4 regions of the Staphylococcus ursi genome follow, and region 1 is predicted to be linked to each of the others. Evidence: predicted binding sites of a transcription regulator. Region 1 holds the regulator's gene; each other region holds the start of a gene.
The links. The regulator Rex, encoded in region 1, represses fermentation and respiration genes when NADH is low (regulators of the CRP and FNR family bind a similar motif). The targets are predictions, from matches to a motif close to TTGTGAAATATTTCACAA.
Positions count from the first base shown of each region.

Region 1 (4,225 bases):
TCATCTTCTTGAATACTCACATAAATGACATGTTGCTTCCCTTGCGCTACAATTTCTTGTCCCATTAATTGACCAGCTTGATAATCATTGTGGTAAACCGAACTTAACGACGCATGCGCTTGACCAATGATGATGACTGGCTTATCTATCTCTTGAATGACAGCCATATGTACATCTGTCACTGCAGTCGCCATAAATAAAATGCCGTCTACTTTACTTCTTTTAAATGATTTCAGCGCATCAAGTTCCTGTTCCACATGACGCTCAGTCAAATTCAATAACATTTGATAGCCAAATTCGTCACATTTCGCTTTAATCCCTTTAACAGTTTGGGCCACGGCATGAGAATACATTCGTGGGAAAATAATGCCAATCATCATACTTTTTTGTGCTCTTAAACTTTGAGCAAACTGATTCGGTTCATAACCGTATGTATCAATGACGTGTTGAATTTTTCGCTTTGTCTTTAAACTAATCGACCCTTGATTCAAATACCTTGAAACTGTACTTTTAGAAACGCCTGCTAGATTGGCGATATCCTGTATATTCAATTGTTCATCACCTCACAGTCTCAATAGCTATTTTATCATAAAACCTCTCGCTATTTCTGTATAAAATACGATGCAGTGTAAAAATAAAATGTAACATTCAAGTCTTAGCGAACAATTTCAACATGTGATGACTAATAGGTATTTTTAAAATTATTCTATGGATTTTATTGCATTCATTTTGTATATCCCGTATAATACCTATTTAAATAATCGGATATGGAAAGGGGTTATTCTTATGTGGACAATGATCAGTGGTTTAACTGTTGGGGTTTTACTCGGTTTCGTTATGCAACGTACACGATTTTGCCTAACAGGAGGCTTTAGAGATATGTATGTGCAAAAAAACAATAAAATGTTCTATGCCTTACTAGTTGCTATTTCAATTCAAGCGGTCGGGTTATTTGTTTTTACGTCCATAGGTGTTTTGACTATACATAATGGTACCTTCCCTATTGTCGGCACCATCATTGGATCATTTATTTTTGGTGTAGGTATTGTATTGGCTGGTGGATGTGCAACAGGAACGTGGTATCGTGCTGGTGAAGGTCTTATAGGAAGTTGGATCGCGTTGGTTATGTATGGATTGTTTGCTGCGATTTCAAAATTTGGCATTTTATTACCATTGAAAAATGTCATTAACAGCCAAACCGTCGCTAATGCAGATATTTCTACTTCAACTGGTATACCGAGTTGGTTGTGGATTACCGCATTAGTGAGTATAACAGTATTTTTAGTCATCAAAACTTTACGTAAGCCAAAACCTAAAGTGACGATTCCGAAATTAAAATCACGTTATACAGGTGTACGTTACTTTTTATTTGAAAAACGATTCCATCCATTTGTTGCAGCGATTGCAATAGGACTGATTGCGTTAATCGCTTGGCCGATGAGTTATTCAACTGGGCGTGAAGGGGGTTTAGGTATTACGACACCTTCTGCACATATCATTCAATTTTTAACTACAGGCGATTTATCTCTAATTGATTGGGGCGTCTTCCTTGTATTGGGTATTTTCTTAGGTTCTTATATTGCTGCGCGTGGTGCAAAAGAGTTTAAATGGCGTTTACCAGATATTAAAACCATTCGTAACAGTGCCATTGGTGGCGCTTTTATGGGTTTTGGTGCAGCAGTCGCTGGAGGTTGCTCTATCGGTAATGGTTTAGTTGCTACAGCAGCGCTTTCATGGCAAGGATGGTTAGGTTTAGCTTCAATGATACTAGGGACATGGTTTATCAGTTATTTCTTATTTGTAAAACCACTAAATGCCGCACGACGTCAAACGCATATTGCTAGTACTTCAGCAAATGCATCTCATTAAATCATTAAAGAAAGGTGATAAATGATGAAACACGAATTAGGCACTATCGGAATGGTATGCCCTTTCCCATTAATAGAAGCACAAAAGAAAATGGAAGGTTTAAATATTGGGGATGAATTGAAAATTGATTTCGATTGCACACAAGCTACAGAAGCTATACCTCAATGGGCAGCAGAGCAGAATTATCCGATTACTGAATTTGAGCAATTAGGTGATGCTTCTTGGACCATTACCGTTCAAAAAGCTTAATGATTAACGTACAAAAAAGCAACGCCCACCTAATCACAAGGACGTTGCTTTTTTGTTATCTAGTCATATTTAGCGCACTCTAAAATGAGCTATTTATTATGAGCACAGTTCATCAACATTTACCCTTCTGTCGTACCATAATTTTTCATAAAGAAGAGTAGCGATTGGAGTTCAATCCCTAAGTCAATTTGATGCACTTGTACTGATTGTGGCGCGTGAACACGTTTTGGTGTAAAGTTCAAGATACCTTTGATGCCTGCTTCTACTAACTGATCTGTCACTGCTTGTGCTGCTGATTCAGGTGTCGCAATAATGACAACTTCTAATTCGCCTGAAGCAATGGTTTCTTTAATGTCATCCATCGACTTAATCGTAATATCCCCTACTGTTGTACCGATAATGTCTTCTCTAATGTCAAAAGCTTCTGTAATGGTCATATCATCATGGATTGAAAAGTTATAAGAAATTAAAGCCGTACCTAAGTGACCGACACCGACAATACCAATTTTGATAATATCTGAATCACTCAATTCTGACTTAAAAAATTCTAATAAACTATCAATATTATAACCGTAACCTTTTTTACCTAATTCACCAAAATAAGAAAAATCTCGACGTATTGTGGCTGAATCTATATTTAAGCCTTCGCTAATGGCTTTCGAATTAACACGATCTTCGCCTTTCGCTTTTAAAGTATTCACAAATCTATAATACAAAGGGAGACGTTTTAAAGTCGCTCTAGGAATTTTGTTCATTGATTTTCCCATTTTGAAGTCCTCCGATATGATTTCTAATGTATGTGATAGCTTTCACAGTGTGTGTGTTTTATTATAACTTAATTTATATGATAAGGAAACATTTAGTATTTGATACATATAGGATTTGATGTACAATAAATAAGAATGAAAGGAGTATGCCCTATGATTTTAATGCAGTTAAGTCAGATTACGAAATCGTTTGATGGCGAAGAAATTTTTGAAGGCGTTAATTTTGAAGTGAAAACGGGTGAGCGCATTGGTATCGTAGGTCGAAACGGTGCGGGGAAATCCACATTGATGAAAATTATCGCAGGTGTGGAATCATATGACTCAGGCCATATCTCAAAAATCAAAGGTCTTAAACTCGGCTATTTGACACAACAAATGACTTTAAATGCTGAAAATACTGTTTTTGAAGAAATGGCAAAACCTTTTGAAAAAGTTAAAGCGATTGGCAAGCGCATGCAAGAAGAAACAGACTGGCTTGCTGCACATGCCGAAGCTTATGAAACAACAGAATATCAAACACATATCGCAAAATATGAACAATTATCCAATGAATTTGAACAACTCGGTGGCTATCATTATGACAGTAAAATTAAAACTGTGTTGAATGGCCTTGATTTTAGTGAAGCCGATTACGACCGTCCAATTAACGATTTTAGTGGTGGTCAAAAAACGCGTCTCTCTCTCGCACAAATGTTATTGAGTGAACCTGACTTGCTTTTACTCGATGAACCGACAAACCATTTAGACATGGCGACAACAGAATGGTTAGAAGATTATTTGAAATATTTTAAAGGCGCTATCGTCATTATTTCACATGACCGCTTCTTCCTCGATAAAATTGTGACGCAAATCTATGACGTCTCTCTTGGCGAAGTGAAACATTATGTCGGAAATTATACAAAGTTTATCCAGTTACGTGATCAATACTTTCAAAAGCGACTCGCGGAATATGAACGCCAACAAAGCGAAATCAAACGGCTAGAAACGTTTGTCGAGAAAAATATTACCCGTGCATCTACAAGCGGCATGGCAAAAAGTCGTCGTAAAATGTTAGAAAAAATGGCACGTATTGAAAAGCCAATGCTCGATGCGAGAAGTGCGAACATTCAATTCGATTTCGATCGCAATACGGGCAATGACGTCATGCATATACAAGACTTAGAGATTGGTTACAGCGCACCAATTACAGTACCGATTCATTTTGAAATTAATAAAGGCGACCACATTGGGATTATCGGTCCGAATGGTATTGGGAAATCGACATTAATTAAAACTTTAGCAAAACGAGTTCCCCCTCTCTCAGGTCAAATCATTGAAGGGGCTAACTTGAAAATTGGCTA
Region 1 covers NZ_CP048279.1:1,923,575-1,927,799, forward strand. Annotated here, with positions in the region: gene GZH82_RS08940 (LacI family DNA-binding transcriptional regulator) at 1-551, opposite strand, end outside; gene GZH82_RS08945 (YeeE/YedE family protein) at 787-1,869, shown strand; gene GZH82_RS08950 (sulfurtransferase TusA family protein) at 1,894-2,118, shown strand; gene GZH82_RS08955 (redox-sensing transcriptional repressor Rex) at 2,238-2,885, opposite strand; gene GZH82_RS08960 (ABC-F family ATP-binding cassette domain-containing protein) at 3,039-4,225, shown strand, end outside.

Region 2 (4,225 bases), 280 kb from region 1:
GTCGAGAAGATGTAGAAACAGTAAAACCTGCTCCTGATTTATATTTAGCTGCGGTACAAGCATTAAATTATAGTCCGGCGCATTGTTTAGCGATTGAGGATTCAGTGAATGGTGCGACAGGCGCGATTCGTGCAGGACTCGATGTTATCGTAAACCCAAATCAATTTACGGCTCAAAGTGATTTTTCGGAATTGGATTTACTTGCCAAAGATGTAGATTTGAGTCAAGTCGTCGCACAATATTTTAATGGAGTTCAACAATGAGTTTAGAAATGATATTATTTTTCATCGTGGCGCCTTTGATTATTTTAGTCGGCAATTTAGTGTTAGCGCCACGTTTTCAAAAGCATATTCCGATGCGCATCCATGTGTTATCCGCTGCAACAGGACTCATCGTCTACGCAGTGCTTGCTTCAATCATTTATTATTTTTTCTTACAAGGTAAAATTTAATGTCAAACGTAGGTATCATGCTCATTTGAGGTGATGGTATCTACGTTTTTCTTTTGGAATGTGAACTGTGGCATTTGTTGTAAAAGGGATGGCTTCAATGTGGAGAATAGTAATAACAAGGGATGCATTTATCCATTTGGAATAACAAAGAGAAAGTTCATGACACCACAAGTTCAGTTCAACAATGATTCAGTTGTGATGTCATGAGCATTGTTTATGTTAGTAATAAGATGGCAGCAATAATTAACACTAATAGCATGGCGTCTACACCCACCATTAATTTGTAGCGTGTGTTCTCAGTGCCTTCCTTTGAGGTTTTATATAACATATAGGCGTTAGGAAGAAAACTAATTAAAAGAATTACGATGACAATCATACCAATCGTCTGTGTTGACATATCTCATCACTCCTTAAAAAAACGTTGTCGTATTGCACCAACGATTAAGCTGACTGCAACACCTATTGCGAGACCAACCAAAGCATGCTCTAGCCATTGCCCAACTAGTATACCTAGGATGATGCCAATAAGCAGGGGCGGCCCATAGGTGCGTTTTCGTGTGTCGTGACTTAAAATCGTGAAGACGACGAAGTATAATACTGCAAAAACAATGGCAACGAGTACTGAGCGTAGCAATAACTCAGTTGTCGTATAGGTGGATTGTGTTTGATTTAGAAAGAAAAAGAGTAGACCTAAAATGATTGAGATGAGAACACCTCTTATGATACGTCCGCGATCCATAATATGCTCCTTAGTCTTTGAATTGTCCTTATTATAACATAGACCACAATCTGTGATGACATGTCCCTATCTTTCTCAAACGATGCATTAGTTCTTTTGGTTGTCTTTTCTAATCGCTTTGAATTGACCGTGATCATTAAGATAAGCATAGAACAGTCCGATAATCAGTCCGCCACCGATATAGTTGCCTAGAAAAGCCCCGACAATGTTTTTGGTCATATGCAATGCGTTGAAAGCATCTGTTTGATAAATGGCACTGGCGATAAACAGACAAGCATTATAAACGACGTGTTCATAGCCCATAAATGCGAAAATCGTCACGCCGAACATCATGACAAACATTTTGGCCAACACATCATCAATTTGCATGGCAATGACTAACGCAATGTTAATAAAGAAATTTGCGAAAATCGCACGGACTAAAATGTTTTGAAAACTATAATCATGAATTTTGACTTGTACTGTATGGTCAAGCATTTGTAGCATATCCGGTGTCATGACGTTGGATAATCGTAGTAAGCTAAACAAAATGACAGCACCAATCATATTCCCAATAAAACATAACGTGAATATTTTAAGTACACGCGTCGGACGAATCAAGTGATAATACAAACCAACCGTAAAATACATGAAATTACTCGTCAGAAGCTCAGAGTTTGTGAACAGAATTAACACGAGGGCAAAACTAAAGGTAAATGCACCCGCCATATTCACTAGACCAGGCGCTACGTCAGGCGCAAATGTCGTTTTAACTGTTAATACAAAAACGGTAATGATGCTAATAATAAATCCCGCCATCATTGCTCTTAATAAATAACGCCTTAGATAAAAGCTCTGAAGTACATCTTTCTTTTGAATCGTCTCAATAATATTGGAAACCCACTGGCGACCATAAAAAATTGTATCCCATTTAATATTAGTATCCTTCATAAATTAGATTCCTTTCTTAAAGAATAAACCTAGTATAAGCAATTCGGGAGATAATGTGAATATAATCACAAAAATTTAATGTGACAATATTTCGACGGTTGGTTATGCGAGCGCTATCATATAAAAGAGTGATTTTTAGTAGGATAACGTAAGTGTTATGTAGAATGACCGATATATCAATGGTTAAAGGTGTATCGGATATATGCGCATCAAGGCGGTTTGGAGTTAAAAATAAGAATGTAAATGAATGGGTTAACGTTTTTAATTTTTTCTTCAAATTCTGATAGTTTATAGTATAATAGCGACATGCACGGTTCAACATCAATTTTATATGAGTAGGGGTTACAAAAGGAGATGGAACGTTGTCATGGTAGATAATCAATTACACAGAGGATTAAGTTCTCGACAGATTCAAATGATCGCACTCGGTGGTACTATCGGTGTCGGTTTATTCATGGGGGCATCAAGTACGATTGCGTGGACAGGCCCCTCTGTTATTTTTGCATATTTAGTTGCAGGTTTATTTTTATTTTTAATCATGCGCGCAATGGGAGAAATGGTCTATCTTGATCCATCAACTGGTTCATTTGCAAACTATGCTACAGATTATATCCACCCTGTTGCAGGTTACGTGACTGCGTGGGCCAACATCTTTCAATGGATTGTTGTAGGGATGTCGGAAGTCATCGCAGTTGGCGCATATATGAAGTTTTGGTTTCCAGAGTTACCGACATGGATTCCAGGGCTGATTGTCATTGTTCTGTTAACAGCTGCCAATGCGGTTTCTGTAAAAGCGTTTGGCGAATTTGAATTTTGGTTTGCGATGATTAAAATCGTGACAATTATTTTGATGATTATTGCCGGTTTCGGTTTGATTTTCTTCGGTATAGGGAACGGAGGCAATCCAATCGGTCTTAGCAATCTTACAGCACATGGTGGTTTCATGCCGAATGGTTGGTTAGGATTTTTCTTTGCTTTATCTATTGTTATCGGTTCATATCAAGGGGTTGAGTTGATCGGTATTACAGCAGGTGAAACGAAGGATCCTCAAAAAAATATTAAAAAAGCAGTAAACGGCGTCATTTGGCGTATTTTAATCTTTTATATCGGTGCCATCTTTGTCATTGTAACGGTTTATCCTTGGAATGAATTGCACGACATTGGTAGCCCATTTGTTGCAACATTCGCAAAAATCGGAATTACGATTGCGGCAGGTTTAATTAACTTCGTTGTGATTACAGCAGCGATGTCAGGCTGTAACTCGGGTATTTTCAGTTCGAGTCGTATGATTTTTACTTTAGCACAACATCGTCAATTACCAGCGATATTTACAAAAGTCATGAGAAACGGTGTACCATTTTACACAGTTTTAGCTGTATCTATTGGTATTTTAATTGGTGTGATTTTAAATGTCGTATTACCACAATTTATTGATGGTTCTGAAAATATTTTCGTTTATGTTTATAGTGCATCTATTTTACCTGGGATGATTCCATGGTTTATGATTTTATTTAGCCATATTCAATTTAGAAAGAAATTTCCAGAAAAATTAGAAAACCATCCTTTCAAAATGCCACTTGCACCAGTGACAAACTATCTGTCTATCACATTTCTATTAATGGTGTTAGTTGCAATGTTAATTAATAACGAAACACGTGTATCTGTTATTATCGGTTTCTTATTCTTAGGTTTTATGGCTGTATTTTTCTTTTTACGTGGCTATCATAAACGTGACAAAGAAGACTTTAAATTATAAAAGTAACAAGCATCGTATTGTATTTTGAGAAAGAGATACATAGCGATATCATAATGATCGAGCTTATATTCGCATAGTTGAGATGAATCCGTGCTTCAATATGCGTGTCGATTTTTAATTGTAAAGCGTGTTTAAAGTGGGATGGCTGATGTCATTCCGCTTTTTAAATTTGCTGAAAATCGCACATACAGTGTTTTAAAGTGTGATCGCACACATTTGAAAGTAAGCACGTGTTCGTATAATTTGTTGGATATAACTTTGATTCAATTTGCTTTGACTTCCAAATTCAATAGGGACTAATGGATTGTGATACAAGTTGTAAAGGCAAATATAATAAAGGTCGTAAGGA
Region 2 covers NZ_CP048279.1:2,205,845-2,210,069, reverse strand. Annotated here, with positions in the region: gene GZH82_RS10390 (HAD family hydrolase) at 1-263, shown strand, start outside; gene GZH82_RS10385 (hypothetical protein) at 260-451, shown strand; gene GZH82_RS10380 (hypothetical protein) at 666-848, opposite strand; gene GZH82_RS10375 (hypothetical protein) at 855-1,190, opposite strand; gene GZH82_RS10370 (formate/nitrite transporter family protein) at 1,278-2,120, opposite strand; gene GZH82_RS10365 (amino acid permease) at 2,488-3,876, shown strand; gene GZH82_RS10360 (hypothetical protein) at 4,072-4,225, opposite strand, start outside.
Region 2: the regulator Rex is predicted to act here: its motif matches at 2,174-2,191, upstream of GZH82_RS10370 (formate/nitrite transporter family protein).

Region 3 (4,225 bases), 530 kb from region 1:
GAAGTAGAATCTATTGATCATGAAGCAGGCGAAGTTCACTGTAAAATTTTAAATACGGGAGAACTTAAAAATAAAAAAGGAGTCAACTTACCGGGTGTACGTGTCAACTTACCGGGTATTACAGATAAAGATGCGCAAGATATTCGTTTTGGTATCGAACAAGACGTTGACTTCATTGCGGCAAGTTTCGTTCGTCGTGCAAGTGACGTTTTAGAAATCCGTAAAATTTTAGAAGAAGTGGGCAACCGTACAATTAGCATTATCCCTAAAATCGAAAACCAAGAAGGTATCGATAATATTGAGGAAATTCTTGAAGTTTCTGATGGCTTAATGGTAGCCAGAGGGGATATGGGTGTTGAAATTCCACCAGAAGCAGTGCCGATTGTACAAAAAGATTTAATCCGTAAATGTAATAAGCTTGGAAAACCAGTTATTACTGCAACACAAATGTTAGACTCAATGCAACGTAATCCTCGTGCGACACGTGCAGAAGCGTCTGACGTAGCTAACGCAATTTACGATGGTACAGATGCAGTCATGCTTTCAGGTGAAACTGCAGCAGGGGCTTATCCAGAAGAAGCGGTTAAAGCAATGCATGATATCGCAGTAGCTGCAGAACAAGCTCAAAACTATAAACAACTGTTATCAGATCGTACAAAACTTGTTGAAACATCACTAGTAAACGCAATTGGTGTATCTGCTGCACACACAGCTTTAAACCTAAGTGTTAAAGCGATTGTGGCTGCAACAGAAAGTGGTAAAACTGCACGTACCATTTCTAAATACAGACCCAAATCTGATATTATCGCAGTGACACCATTCGAAACAACTGCGCGTCAATGTACACTTGTATGGGGTGTTTACCCAGTCGTTCGTGAAGGTAACTTTACTACAGACGAATTATTGAACAATTCTGTAGCAACAGCAATCGAAAGCGAACGTGTTGAAAACGGTGATTTACTCATTATCATTGCAGGTGTACCAACAGGTGAGTCTGGTACAACAAACTTAATGAAATTACATCTTGTTGGTGAAGACTTAGCAAGTGGTCAAGGAATTGGTCGTAACTCTGCAGTAGGTCGTACAGTCGTTGTGAACAATGGTTCTGAATTAAAAGGCCGCGACTTAGATCAAGCAGTTATTGTGACACCATCGATTGATGAGAGCATTACCCCATATTTAGATCAGGCTGTTGCTTTAGTTACTGAAGAAGCTGGTTTAACTTCTTCAAGTGCTATTATTGGACTTGAAAAAGGTATTCCAACTGTTGTAGGCGTCAACAACGTCGTCAATACAATTCCTGATAATGCATTAGTTACAGTAGATGCGACACAAGGTAAAGTTTATGAAGGTTATGCGAACGTGCTATAATTTTTAAATAGATGATACTGTATTAATTTTAAAAAGGTTGGTAAGGTGAATACGCCTTATCAACCCTTTTTTTAAACTGTTATGTGAAAACCCTTTCTGTATCACATGTACGACTTCGGGTGCAAAAAGAGTTTAATTACACTTAAATTAATATTTCTACAAATATACTCTGTCATCAAATCTTTTTATTATTAATGATAATGAATGCAAATGATGATGTGTTTTTTCTAAGACTAGTGATGAAAACATAACAGAAAACGCTTTATATCAGTGTTTTAGAAATTAATGAAATCATTTTAACCGAATTATTATAAGATTATTCTGACATATGTCAGTTCTTAAAAAGTTCACAAAACGTATCATATTGGCTATAATAGTTATTGAAAGCCATTACAAAGAACGAATATAAAGTAAAGGGGAATTTCATATGGCAGAATTAATGAGAGGTTTAGAAGGGGTAATCGCAACTGAAACAAAAATCAGTTCAATTATCGATAGCCAACTCACATATGCGGGATACGATATCGATGATTTAACTGAAAATGCACAATTTGAAGAGATTGTTTTCTTATTGTGGAAATATCGATTACCGACGAAACAAGAATTATCTGAATTAAAAGAAAAATTATTTGAGTACATGACTTTAAATCCGAGAATGTATAGTCATTTTGAAGAATATACCATTGATAAAGTACATCCTATGACGGCGTTACGTACATCGGTTTCTTATTTAGCGCACTTTGATGAAAATGCCGATGATAACGATGAAGAAGCATTACAAGAGCGTGCGATTCGTATTCAAGCAAAAATCGCATCACTCGTCGCTTCGTTTGCAAGAGTAAGAGAAGGGAAAGAACCGGTTAAGCCTGATCCTTCTTTAAGCTATGCAGCGAATTTCTTATACATGCTTAGAGGGGAAAAACCGACTGATGTAGAGGTAGAAGGTTTTAATAAAGCATTGATTTTACATGCTGATCACGAATTAAATGCATCAGCGTTTACAGCGCGTTGTGCCGTGTCATCATTATCAGATATGTATTCAGGTGTCACAGCTGCAGTATCATCATTAAAAGGACCGTTACATGGTGGTGCAAACGAACGCGTAATCCAAATGTTGACTGAAATTGGTTCAGTGGACAACGTTGAAGACTACTTACAAAAAGCATTTGCAAATAAAGATAAAGTAATGGGCTTCGGTCACCGCGTTTATAAAAATGGTGATCCACGTGCGAAATACTTGAAAGAAATGAGCCAAAAAATCACTAACGAAACTGGACAAAGTGAATTGTTCGATGTTTCTGTTAAAATAGCAGAAATCATGAAAGAAGAAAAAGGATTATTGCCTAACGTTGACTTTTACAGTGCGACAGTTTATCACAGCATGGGCATTGATCATGATCTCTTTACACCAATTTTTGCAGTAAGTCGTACATCTGGTTGGACTGCGCACATTTTAGAACAATTAAGAGATAACAGAATTATGCGTCCTCGTGCAACATATATCGGTGATGTTAACCGTAAATATGTGCCAATTGAAGAGCGCTAATTAAGTCTATATATCATAAAGTTTCAAAATTCGGAGGTATTAAACATGAGTGAAAAGATCGTAAAAACGGACAGCGGGTTACAAGTCCCAAATCAACCAATCGTACCATTTATTATCGGTGACGGTATCGGGCCAGATATTTGGAAAGCAGCAAGTCGCGTCATTGATGCTGCCGTAGAAAAAGCTTATGCCGGTGAGAAAAAAATTGATTGGAAAGAAGTGTTAGCGGGTCAAAAAGCTTATGACCAAACGGGTGAATGGTTACCAACAGCAACATTAGATACAATTAAAGAATATTTAATTGCTATTAAAGGACCATTAACAACGCCAATCGGTGGCGGTATCCGTTCATTAAACGTAGCCTTACGTCAAGAATTAGACTTATTTAACTGTTTACGTCCAGTACGTTGGTTCAAAGGTGTACCTTCACCAGTGAAACATCCAGAACAAACGGATATGGTCATCTTCCGTGAAAATACTGAAGATATTTACGCGGGTATCGAATTTAAAGAAGGTAGCGAAGAAGTTAAAAAAGTAATTGATTTCTTACAAAATGAAATGGGTGCTAAAAATATTCGCTTCCCTGAAACTTCAGGTATCGGTATTAAGCCAGTGTCTAAAGAAGGTACAGAGCGTTTAGTACGTGCAGCCATTCAATATGCAATCGATAACAATCGTAAATCAGTGACACTTGTGCATAAAGGTAACATTATGAAGTTTACTGAAGGTGCATTCAAACAATGGGGTTATGATTTAGCTGAAAATGAATTCGGTAATCAAGTGTTCACATGGCAACAATATGATCGTCTTGTTGAAGAAAAAGGGAAAGACGAAGCGAACAAAATTCAAGATCAAGCTGAAAAAGATGGCAAAATCATTATTAAAGATTCTATTGCAGACATTTTCTTACAACAAATTTTAACACGTCCAGCTGATCATGATGTTGTTGCGACAATGAACCTTAACGGTGACTATATTTCTGATGCATTAGCAGCTCAAGTAGGCGGTATCGGTATTGCACCAGGTGCGAATATCAATTCTGAAACAGGTCACGCGATTTTTGAAGCGACTCACGGTACAGCTCCGAAATATGCTGATTTAGATAAAGTGAATCCTTCATCAGTCTTGCTTTCAGGTGTCATGTTGTTAGAACACATCGGCTGGCAAGAAGCAGCGGATTTAATTACAAATTCTGTTGAAAAAACGATTGCTTCAAAAGTTGTAACGTATGACTTTGCACGTTTAATGGAAGGTGCAACTGAAGTAAAAACATCTGAATTTGCAGATGAATTGATTAAAAATTTATAA
Region 3 covers NZ_CP048279.1:1,398,279-1,402,503, forward strand. Annotated here, with positions in the region: gene pyk (pyruvate kinase) at 1-1,371, shown strand, start outside; gene GZH82_RS06485 (citrate synthase) at 1,799-2,917, shown strand; gene icd (NADP-dependent isocitrate dehydrogenase) at 2,963-4,225, shown strand.
Region 3: the regulator Rex is predicted to act here: its motif matches at 1,707-1,724, upstream of GZH82_RS06485 (citrate synthase).

Region 4 (4,225 bases), 1.2 Mb from region 1:
TTTAGCCGAAGATCAAACGATGTTACGTCAAGCAATGATCCAACTGATGCAACTTCACGACGATATTCATGTTGTTGCTGATGTGGGCAATGGACAAGCTGCTTTAGAAACCGTCCAAACAGAGCCTGTCGATGTTGTCATATTAGATGTCGAAATGCCTGGATTGACTGGTCTTGAAGTATTACAACACATTCGTGAACAAGCCATCGACGTGAAGGTCATTATTGTCACTACATTTAAACGTCCAGGATACTTTGAAACAGCGGTGGCACACGATGTCGATGCATATGTATTAAAGGAACGTTCTGTCGATGAGCTCGTTCAGACGATACATCGTGTTATGGCAGGTCAAAAAGAATACAGTGACGCATTAATGACCTCGCTTGTGACAGAGCGCAACCCTCTCACTGATAAAGAACAATGGGTATTGAAAGAAATTGGAAAAGGGCTCACCAGTAAAGAAATTGCACAAACCCTTTATTTATCGGATGGAACAATACGCAATTATACGTCGACTATTATTGACAAACTCCAAGCAGACAACCGCTTCGATGCATGGAAAAAAGCTCATGACAAAGGATGGATATAGCGCGAGAACTGCCTTTTGCGCATACCTTCCATACATCCACATATCCTAAAAAACGACCATGCACAGCTTGATACGCATGCGGTGGTCGTTTCATGTTAATTCAGTTGTCATCGTTTCTAAATGTGTCTCACAGTTATTTGCCCCACAAAAATTGAATCAGTTCACGTGCGACTTTTTCATTATCATGTAATTCACTATGCTGTGCACTTGGACCGACATATTCGGATTCACGATACATCTTCGCACTGTCCCCGAGTAGATACTTTAATGAACGAGAAGACGTATTCGATACACTGCCGTCAGAGTGCGTCCCGTCTTTTAAGTCTCCGTAAATATTCAGTACATCAATATTTTTCCCTTTGTAGACCTCTTTCAATACGCGTAAATCTTGGTATGGCGGGTTCATGCGACTTGGCTTACCCTCCGCATCAAGCGTAATTTCATTCACTTCTTCATTCATATGCAACACACCGTTAAACGTCCCTGCGATATTCACTTGACGTTGCAACTGTGGTAATGCGGTATCTTTACCGTATGTCGCCATATATTGTGCAAAAGTCATATTCGCCATTGAATGTCCGACAAAGTTAAATTTTTTAATATGATACTCTGTTTGCAATGCGACTAATACATTTTTAAACCATTCTGCATTCACATCTGGCTCTTCTTCTTTATTCTCTTTCAATACGACTTGTACGATAGGGTTAATCGTGTCACTATCCAAATGTCCTTTTAATTTCACTTCACCCGCTTCGTCCACGTGCGCGGTAATGACATCTTGCGTGACACCTTGATTTTCCGCTTGTTTTACTAAAAACCGTTCAGAGTTCACAGTCCCGCCGTAACCGTGCAAAAATAACGTGGGTGTTGCGCTATCAATATACTTGACATGTTTTGGATTATTGGCGATAGATGTATTACGGTAAATGCCTAAATACGTTACCCACCCGACAATCAATAGCACCACTATGCCAATACTCCATTTCCAAAACTTTTTCATGGATGTCACCTCTTTATACGCCCTCGATGCAGTCTCATCGATGTTTACTAAATTTACCTGATTCTATTGTAAAATCCATGAAAAGTCAATATTGCACAACTTTTCTATATATTAAGGTTAGTGTTTCGCATGCGACGCTTCATACGTTTGGTTGAACAATTTGTAATGTACAAATTTCGAAAGTTCATTCGAATGCGTAATCACTAAGATGGTATCATTACCGCCTACCGTACCAATCACTTCTTTTAAATTCATTTGATCGATGTAAAAATTCACCGTTTGCGCAAAGCCAGGTGACGTTTTAATAATTAAGTACGTATCTTTAATACTAAGCGAAATAATCTCCTCTTGATACAAATCAATGAGTCTTGCTTTCGCTTCTTTTTGTGCATTTTCGTTATATTGTCTGTAGCATCGTTGTTGGTTTTCTGATGGCATTTTATAAATCTTCAACTCATTTAAATCTCGACTAATCGTGGCAAGACTATATCGGATTCCAAAATGCTGTTCAATATAATCTACAATTTCTGCTTTCGTATGAATATCGTGTTCCTTTACAACCATCGATACTAAGTCTAATCTCTTACTCTTCTTCATACTTTTAAACTCCTTAATCTGATGATAGGTCAGTCAGACAACCATACACATCATTATCATAACAAAATATTTTATTCTCAGATGTGAACTTTTTGGCACCTCTCAAAACCCCCTTTTTCTTGTTCATCAGACGCACCCACCTAGTCGACTGGATATCCATACATCATATTGAATGAAGCACCATCTTTCATTGCGTACTTCGTGTCATATTCAATGATTATTCATCCGTATGAACTATTCTAGTACTCGGCATGCATAATCTATCAATTTTATGTATTGAATAAATCATTTACATGAAGTTTTAGACATATCAATTGAGAAAACATTCACAACTCAATAACTGAAAGCGCTTTATAATCTGGGTGTAATCAATTAAAGGAGGCATAACAATGGAAAAAGGACCCATCCAAGTGAATAGTGAAATTGGCAGATTAAAAACCGTTTTACTCAAGCGACCAGGCAAAGAATTAGAAAATCTTGTGCCTGATCATCTCAGTGGCTTATTATTTGACGATATTCCTTACTTGAAAGTCGCACAAGAAGAACACGACAAGTTTGCCCAAGTTTTAAGAGATGAAGGCGTTGAAGTTGTTTACCTCGAAAAATTAGCCGCAGAAGCGATTGCAGATAAAGCGGTACGTGATCAATTTATTGATGATATTTTATCTGAATCTCAAAAAACAGTACTTGGTCATGAAAAAGAAATTAAAGCACTCTTTGAAACATTAAGTGATCAAGACCTCGTAGATAGAATCATGGCAGGTGTACGTAAAGAAGAAATCCAACTCGAAACCAACCATCTTGTTGAATATATGGATGACAGATATCCATTTTATTTAGACCCTATGCCAAACCTTTATTTCACGAGAGATCCTCAAGCTTCAATCGGACGTGGCGTGACAATTAATCGTATGTATTGGAGAGCACGTCGTAGAGAATCTATCTTTATGACCTACATTCTTAAACATCACCCACGTTTCAAAGATGCAGATGTCCCTGTTTGGTTGGATCGAAATTCACCATTCAATATCGAAGGTGGAGACGAGTTAGTGCTTTCAAAAGAAGTCTTGGCTATTGGTATATCAGAACGGACTTCAGCACAAGCCATCGAACGCTTAGCACGTCAAATTTTGTTTGATGAGCAATCCACTTTTACAAAAGTATTAGCGATTGAAATACCAAATAGTCGAAGTTTCATGCATTTAGACACAGTTTTTACCATGATTGATTATGACAAATTCACAATGCATGCGGCTATCTTTAAAGAAGAAAATCATATGAATATTTTTACAATCGAAAAAGATGAAGTAACAAACGATATTAAAATCTCACATTCAAGCCAACTTAAAGCGACGTTAGAAGATGCTTTACATGTGGATCATATTGAATTTATCCCAACAGGCAACGGCGATGTTATTGATGGTGCACGCGAACAATGGAACGACGGCTCAAACACATTAACCATTCGTCCTGGTGTCGTCGTAACATATGACCGTAACTACGTTTCAAACCAATTGTTAAGAGATAAAGGGGTCAAAGTGATAGAAATTACAGGCAGTGAATTGGTGCGTGGTCGTGGCGGCCCAAGATGTATGAGTCAACCTTTATACAGAGAAGACATATAAATACTTCATCATCTTAAATATAGAAAGGATTTTTAAAATGACAGACATTCAAAAACCATTAAATTTAAAAGGTAGACATTTATTAAAAGAAGATGATTTTACTAAAAAAGAATTTTCAGACTTAATTGATTTTGCGATAACTTTAAAATCTTATAAACAACAAGGCATCCCACACCGCTATTTAGAAGGTAAAAACATTGCTTTATTATTCGAAAAAACATCGACACGAACACGCGCTGCTTTTACAGTGGCTTCTATCGATTTAGGTGCACATCCTGAATTTTTAGGTAAAAACGACATCCAATTAGGCAAAAAAGAATCTGTAGAAGATACAGCAAAAGTATTAGGTCGCATGTTCGACGGTATTGAGTTCCGTGGTTTTTCACAAGATACTGTAGAAGCATTAGCACAACA
Region 4 covers NZ_CP048279.1:179,701-183,925, reverse strand. Annotated here, with positions in the region: gene GZH82_RS00810 (response regulator transcription factor) at 1-589, shown strand, start outside; gene GZH82_RS00805 (alpha/beta hydrolase) at 723-1,589, opposite strand; gene GZH82_RS00800 (arginine repressor) at 1,707-2,186, opposite strand; gene arcA (arginine deiminase) at 2,576-3,811, shown strand; gene argF (ornithine carbamoyltransferase) at 3,849-4,225, shown strand, end outside.
Region 4: the regulator Rex is predicted to act here: its motif matches at 2,501-2,518, upstream of arcA (arginine deiminase).